3 regions of the Paenibacillus sp. B-A-8 genome follow, and region 2 is predicted to be linked to each of the others. Evidence: riboswitches for the same ligand, from Rfam matches in the RefSeq annotation. Region 2 holds a riboswitch; each other region holds the start of a gene.
What was found. Region 2 has a riboswitch for cobalamin ahead of metE (5-methyltetrahydropteroyltriglutamate--homocysteine S-methyltransferase). Riboswitches for the same ligand answer to the same signal wherever they lie in the genome.
Positions count from the first base shown of each region.

Region 1 (2,272 bases), 2.4 Mb from region 2:
TGCAATGCTTCCACCGCTGCAAATATGCGTAAGAGAGGTCCTTCAATGATTGTACCCATCGATGTAAGCTCATAAGTAATTCCTTCTACCGTCTGCAGCACTCGCTGCATATCCGCAACATAACTGCTAAGGCTGGTACTGCCTGTTCCAATCGGAATAACGGTTACTTCAGCAATAGGCATGGGAATACCTCCTTCGAATTTTAAAGTGTGTCTCCATCTATTGTAACAACTCCACCGCTCTCCCACAAATGATGCCCGCATTATTATGCCCCTTCTTTCCCGCCAAGTACTCCGAAATACAGCTTTCTCCACGAGTACTTTCTCTTACATGAATTCTAGGGTCGTCTGCACTACATTTATGGACTATTTGTGGCATCTTTTCGGACAATTTATGAATCATTTTCCATCTGCCTGTGGATCAATTGTGGATTACTTATGGACAGCCTGTGGATCATTTGTGGAGTACTTTTAAAGAAGCCGCTCCCCGCTTGGGTTTTCTAAAAAACTGTTTACAAACACAACATCTTGGGTTATTTTTATCTAATCACAACAAAATATAGTGGAGACAGGCGCTTTGATCCTTTATTTGAATTAGAGCTTAATAGGGAAGTGCGGTGAGATTCCGCTGCGGTCCCGCCACTGTAACCGGATGTCCTTCACAAGCTTTTAGAAGCTTAAGACGGACAGATCTCCCAGCAGAAGCCACTGAGGGTTACGAACCCCTTGGGAAGGCGCTGAGAGATCCTGCGGAAGCCAGGAGACCTGCCTGTTTCGACGACACCAACTATGAGTGCCTGCGAGGAACAGGAACGGTGTCCGCATGCGGTCATCTTCTGAGAGACCACCGCAAATATCCGTGTGGATATTTACATAACGCATCGGGCATTTTCTGCCATCCTCGCTAGGGGATGCTTTTTTTATGAGATCAGAATGAATATACGGCCGCTTATGCGGTCGGGCTTCTTAATGATAGGACGATAGACTGAGAGGAGAGCTATACAATGACGTTGTTGGAGAGACAATTTAACGGTACAACAAATGCACGAGAAGTTCTTTTAGAAGAGCTCATTGATTTAGGGCGCGATATTATCGACAGTCGGGATTTGGACTTACTGCGCGAGAATGCCAATTTGAACGGAGAGAGTTTCTCCGGTAAAATGAGCAAGTTCGGCAGTGAATATTCAAAATGGTATGCCCGCAACTTTACGATGCCACCGCAGCTAGTGCAGGCCATTGATGACAATGTCGTCTATGTGCATGATCTGGATCAATACGCGATCGGAACGACGAACTGTATTTTTATCCCGTTTGATAAACTTCTCCGCGAAGGCTTCAACACCGGCAACGGCAGTGTTCGTCCTCCAAACTCCATAATGACGGCTATGTCACTGGTAGCAATCATTTTTCAATCCCAGCAAAATGCTCAATATGGCGGTGTATCCGCTAATAAGCTCGACTATGATCTAGCCCCTTATGTAACCAAATCCTTCGCTAAGCTATTCCGCAAGGGTCTGGATTATTTTGAAGAAGGACAAGCTGATGAATCTTTGGGCGAGATTACGATGAGCCGGACCGATCTGGCGGAGTTATATCCAAAAGCGTTCCGTTTTGCACTAAAGGAAACCGAAATTGAAACCCTGCAAGCGGCTGAAAGTATGGTACATAATCTGAATACCATGTCCAGCCGATCCGGTGGGCAAATTCCGTTTACCAGCATTAACTACGGGACTTGTACTTCACCAGAAGGTCAGCTTGTGATCAGCTCCCTGCTAACAGCAACGATGAACGGACTTGGAAGCGGAGAGACACCTGTGTTCCCGATTCAAATCTTCAAATGCAAGCAAGGCGTCAATCAACAGCAAGGTGATCCGAACTATGAATTGTTCCTAAAAGCAGCGGAATGTTCTGCACGCAGACTATATCCGAACTTCGCTAATCTGGACGCTCCGCTCAACTTGCAGTATTATGATCCAAGTGATCCTGATACGGAATTTGCTACAATGGGCTGCCGCACCCGCGTGCTCGGTGACCGTTTTGGGCGTAATCATTGCTCCGGAAAGGGCAACCTTTCCTTTAATACACTGAATCTGGTTCGACTCGGTCTGGCACACGGCACAGTAACGGGCCGACGTACCGTCGCAGACGAAGCTGGCTTCTATGAAGATCTAAATCATTATATGGATATTGCGCTGGAAGGACTTCTTCATCGTTTCAACATCCAAGCCGCGCAAAAAGCTAAAGCGTCCGATTTCATGATGCGAGAAGGCGTC
Region 1 covers NZ_CP183882.1:529,454-531,725, reverse strand. Annotated here, with positions in the region: gene ACN6MV_RS02395 (MTH1187 family thiamine-binding protein) at 1-182, opposite strand, end outside; cobalamin riboswitch at 553-787, shown strand; gene ACN6MV_RS02390 (anaerobic ribonucleoside triphosphate reductase) at 1,004-2,272, shown strand, end outside.
Region 1: linked by a shared signal. The riboswitch ahead of ACN6MV_RS02390 (anaerobic ribonucleoside triphosphate reductase) and the one ahead of metE (5-methyltetrahydropteroyltriglutamate--homocysteine S-methyltransferase) in region 2 are both predicted to bind cobalamin.

Region 2 (2,272 bases):
AGGAGGAGAACAAATGGAGCTATTATCGATTATTAAAGCTATTATTTTGGGGATTGTTGAAGGATTGACCGAGTTTGCTCCGGTATCCTCCACAGGTCATATGATTATTGTTGATGATATGTGGTTAAAATCGACAGAGTTATTTGGGCAATATACGGCCAATACTTTCAAAGTGGTTATACAACTGGGGTCAATCTTAGCAGTTGTTGTTATTTTTAGAAATAGGTTCATTGAACTGTTGGGCTTAAAGCATTTCAGTCGTAAACAGTTGGACCCTGTAACTGAGGAACAACCACCGCTCGAAAAGGGTGGACATCTTAAGCTTACACAGGTACTTGTAGGTTTAGTTCCGGCAGGTGTGCTGGGCGTTCTGTTTAATGATTATATTGATGAGCATTTATTCTCTACATCTACCGTGTTAATCGGTCTAGTAGTTGGTGCGGTGTTAATGATTATTGCGGATCTATTTGGACCCAAGAAGATCCAAACAGAGAGTGTCGATCAGATTACATATAAGCAGGCACTAGGTGTTGGTCTTGTCCAATGCTTCTCGTTATGGCCAGGATTTTCACGTTCCGGGTCGACGATTTCCGGTGGTGTCCTTCTTGGTATGAGTCATCGTGCTGCTGCTGATTTCACATTTATTATGGCTGTTCCAATCATGGCAGGGGCCAGTCTCCTCTCACTGATGAAGAATTGGCAATATTTCACCATCGATGCCCTGCCGTTCTTCATTGCAGGCTTTATCAGTGCTTTTGTATTTGCGCTGTTATCGATGCGATTCTTCCTGAAATTGATCAACCGGATTAAGCTTTTACCATTTGCTATATACCGGATAATACTTGCCGCTGTAGTATATTTCGTGTTTTTCTAAATCCGTTATAAGGAATCGATATAACAGAAGCCCCCGTCATCTATTGCAGATGACGGGGGCTTTCACGTATGATGACATCAGATTAAGACACTCAGTTTATTAATTATAAGGATAAAGTAAAAGTTCACTTTACCCTTATATCTCTCGCATAAACGCTTACCGTCCATAAAAGGACGCCGAAGGCGTTTTAGCTTGATAATATCGGAGACAGGTGCTTGCCGGGAATTAGTAATTCGGTAGGCTTAATAGGGAAATTCGGTTCGAAGCCGATGCGGTCCCGCCACTGTAACGGAAGAGTCCATAGCAATATACGTCACTGGCAATTTACTACTGCTGGGAAGACTGCTAAGGATGCTGACACCGCTAGCCAGGAGACCTGCCTGTTTCAACAGCACTGCTTCACCTACGGAGGATAGGAAGGTGTTAGACGTGAACCATAGGTATATTATGGGCGTCTTTCCCTTTGACTTTTTTAGGGAAGGGCGCTCTTTTTTATAGGGATGTTATGGTTTCAAGCCAAAATAAGAAGATGGAGAAGGGGAGCTGCAAAGTGACGAACAAAGTAAAAGTAAGTAATCTTGGCTATCCAAGAATCGGAAAAAACCGCGAGTGGAAGAAAACGTTGGAAGCCTTCTGGGCAGGTAAAATAAATGAGGAAGAGTTCCGTACTGAAATGGCAGGCATTCAACTTCAGCATTTGAAGACTCAGCAGGAGGCAGGCATTGAGTTAATTCCGGTAAATGATTTTACATTCTACGATCATGTGTTGGATACGGCTGTAATGTTCGGGATCGTACCTCCGCGTTATGCGTATGATGGTGGCGACATTGGGCTTGATCTTTATTTTGCGATGGCTAGAGGGAACGCTGAGGCTACCGCCTGCGAGATGACGAAATGGTTCAACACGAACTATCACTATATCGTTCCAGAGATCGGTGCACAAACGCCGCGCCTGACGGAGAATAAACCACTGGAAGCATACCGTTTCGCCAAGTCCCAAGCGGGAATTGAGGGGAAACCTGTGGTTTTAGGCCTTTATACCTTCCTTAAGCTGTCAAAAGGTTTTGCATCTGCGGATATTGCGAAGATTGCCGCTCGGTTTCTTCCGGTTTACGTTCAGCTATTGCAGGAACTGAAGCAAGAAGGAGTAAGCTGGGTACAAATCGATGAACCAGCGATTGTTACAGGAATAAATGAGTCAGAACTATCATTACTTAACTCGATTTACACAGAAATTGCTGAATCCGTGCCTGGATTAAATATTATTCTGCAGACTTACTTTGAAGCTGCTGAACCATTGGAGGCATTGTTAAAGCTTCCGGTACAAGGTTTAGGTCTTGATTTTGTCCATGATGGCGGAACGAATCTGGCATCGATTGAGCGCCTTGGCTGGCCTGA
Region 2 covers NZ_CP183882.1:5,002,667-5,004,938, reverse strand. Annotated here, with positions in the region: gene ACN6MV_RS22670 (undecaprenyl-diphosphate phosphatase) at 14-874, shown strand; cobalamin riboswitch at 1,067-1,273, shown strand; gene metE (5-methyltetrahydropteroyltriglutamate--homocysteine S-methyltransferase) at 1,404-2,272, shown strand, end outside.

Region 3 (2,272 bases), 2.8 Mb from region 2:
GCAATGGATGAGAACAAAGAGAGCAGAAGAGCGGTAACAAGGGTCAATGATAAGAAGGATTTCTGGATTCGAGTAGTCATTGAATTCTCCTTTGTAAGATCATTTTTGAGGATGCTTAAACCTGACCTTTCCTCAAGCACTTTGGTACGTAGATGAACACTGGCACCTCCATTTTTTTGTTGTAAACGCTTACCAAATACCCTAACATAGAACATTTGTAGTGAGTACCTTACTAATTTGTGGTAAATTCATATGGAAATTAGTGATTTGAATTGATTCCAAAAGTCATGGAGGAATAACCAGTGAGCAGATTTCATTACATAGGCTCGTCTACAGAGCTTCCGTTAGGAGAAAGAGGCAGTGTACTGTCAGAAAAGACATATGATGAAGTGAAAAATTCACCAGAGTATAAGAAACAAAGAGAGGCTCTGCGCCTGCAAGGCATAATTCCTTTGGATGACATCGCAGATCTATCTCATTTAAGAGATGAGGACTGTCTTGTATATGACTCGGAAGAAGATGCAGCGGGTATTTTTATAGAGGAACTTGGGTATTGGAACGATGAGATTCGCAAGCACTTTCGAAGTCCGTTTGTGTATCGGATTTCACCGAATTGGGGCGGCTTCTCTGTATCCCCTAAGCTAAAAGATACTCTACCGGGATCGTATAACGCCTCACTCAAGTGTTGCCGGGAGTTATTTAAACTTATGACAGATATCGGAGTAGCTGGTACCGAGTTTGAGCTTTATACTTGCTGGGCAGAGGAGGAAGGGCACCCACGTAATAAAAAGTATGACCGAATCTTTGATTTGGCCTCTTTGTCACTGGAGGATGGTTTTGAACTGAGAGAAAAAGAGTATATTGTGGTTAAAATGGTTTGATATTCAATAGATTTATCTCCAACTACTTGTTATACAAAAAACAAATATTGCATGACAAAAGCATCTATATTAGATATGATGAAGCATGGAAAAATTAATATTAGCAATAGGTGCCAATTATGAATGTTTCGGAAATACAATCATAGATTGGTTAAATGGAAAGCGGGTGTGAATCCCGCGCGGTCCCGCCGCTGTGAAAGAGGAGTCCTTGCAAGGTACCACTGGGAAACTGGGAAGGTAGCAAGGGTGATGATACTTGAGCCAGAATATCAGCCTGTTTCTGATACACCGTTAAACTCTACGAGCGATAGAGAGGTGTTTGATATAGTATATGCCTGCTAATGTTGCGGTTCACTATCTTAAACCTCTTGACGTTATGTTGAGTGGTTTTTTTGTAGTGTTAAAAAGTTTATTCTGTTTTTTATCATAGGAAAAGAAGGGAAGGGTTATGGAAACATGAAGAAAAATAAGTTTTTAGCTTGGTTACTCATTGTAGCTGTATTTATCACGACGTTCTCTACAAGTGTAATCCCGGCTCATGCGAATGAAGCAATTGCCGATAGTGCAGTTGTAACAACAGAGGTTGATCAAGCTCTAGTAGAGCAGATTAATGCGTTAGTACAAGAGCCAGATACAGAGAAGCCTACGATTTTGATAGAAGGTATACAAGATAAACAGGAAGTATCCAGTAAAGATGTAAGCTTCAAAGTAGTGGTTACAGACAATGTCTACAAAGACATTATTCCAGTAGTAAAGCTGAACCAAGTCGTTCTGTCAGCTACTAATGGTGAGTACAAAGCATCTCTTAACCCGGGTAGTAACGTAATCGCAGTAACGGCTGTGGATGGCGCAGGAAACAAAGCAGATAATGTAACCTATCAGGTTACTTATAAAATCACTGCCAAAGAACAGTTAGATAAAAGCTTGGCCTACATCGTTAACACCGTAAAGAATCCGTCATTTGGAACAGGCAGCGGAGAATGGTCGATTCTTTCTCTAGCACGTGCGAACTACAAAGTACCTAACGGTTATTACAATCTCTATTACAACAATGTAGTTACGAAAATAAGTTCGATGATCAAAGAGGATGGAAAACTCGACGCTAACAAAAGCACAGAGAATTCCAGAGCGATTCTAGGCCTTACCTCTATCGGAAAAGATATCACGAATGTTGCAGGTCATGACCTAAGAAATGCACTCGCTGATTATCAATATATTCAGAAGCAAGGGAACAACGGTCCCATATTTGCTCTGATTGCACTAGATAGTTATAACTACGAAATTCCAGTATTATTCCCTGATCCTGATGAGAAGGGAGTAATCTATCAAAGCACAAGAGAAAACCTGGTTCAGTACATCTTGGATAGAGAAGTTAAAAAAGGTGCAGCAGA
Region 3 covers NZ_CP183882.1:927,542-929,813, forward strand. Annotated here, with positions in the region: gene ACN6MV_RS04150 (cellulase family glycosylhydrolase) at 1-80, opposite strand, end outside; gene ACN6MV_RS04155 (hypothetical protein) at 303-881, shown strand; cobalamin riboswitch at 973-1,174, shown strand; gene ACN6MV_RS04160 (S-layer homology domain-containing protein) at 1,338-2,272, shown strand, end outside.
Region 3: linked by a shared signal. The riboswitch ahead of ACN6MV_RS04160 (S-layer homology domain-containing protein) and the one ahead of metE (5-methyltetrahydropteroyltriglutamate--homocysteine S-methyltransferase) in region 2 are both predicted to bind cobalamin.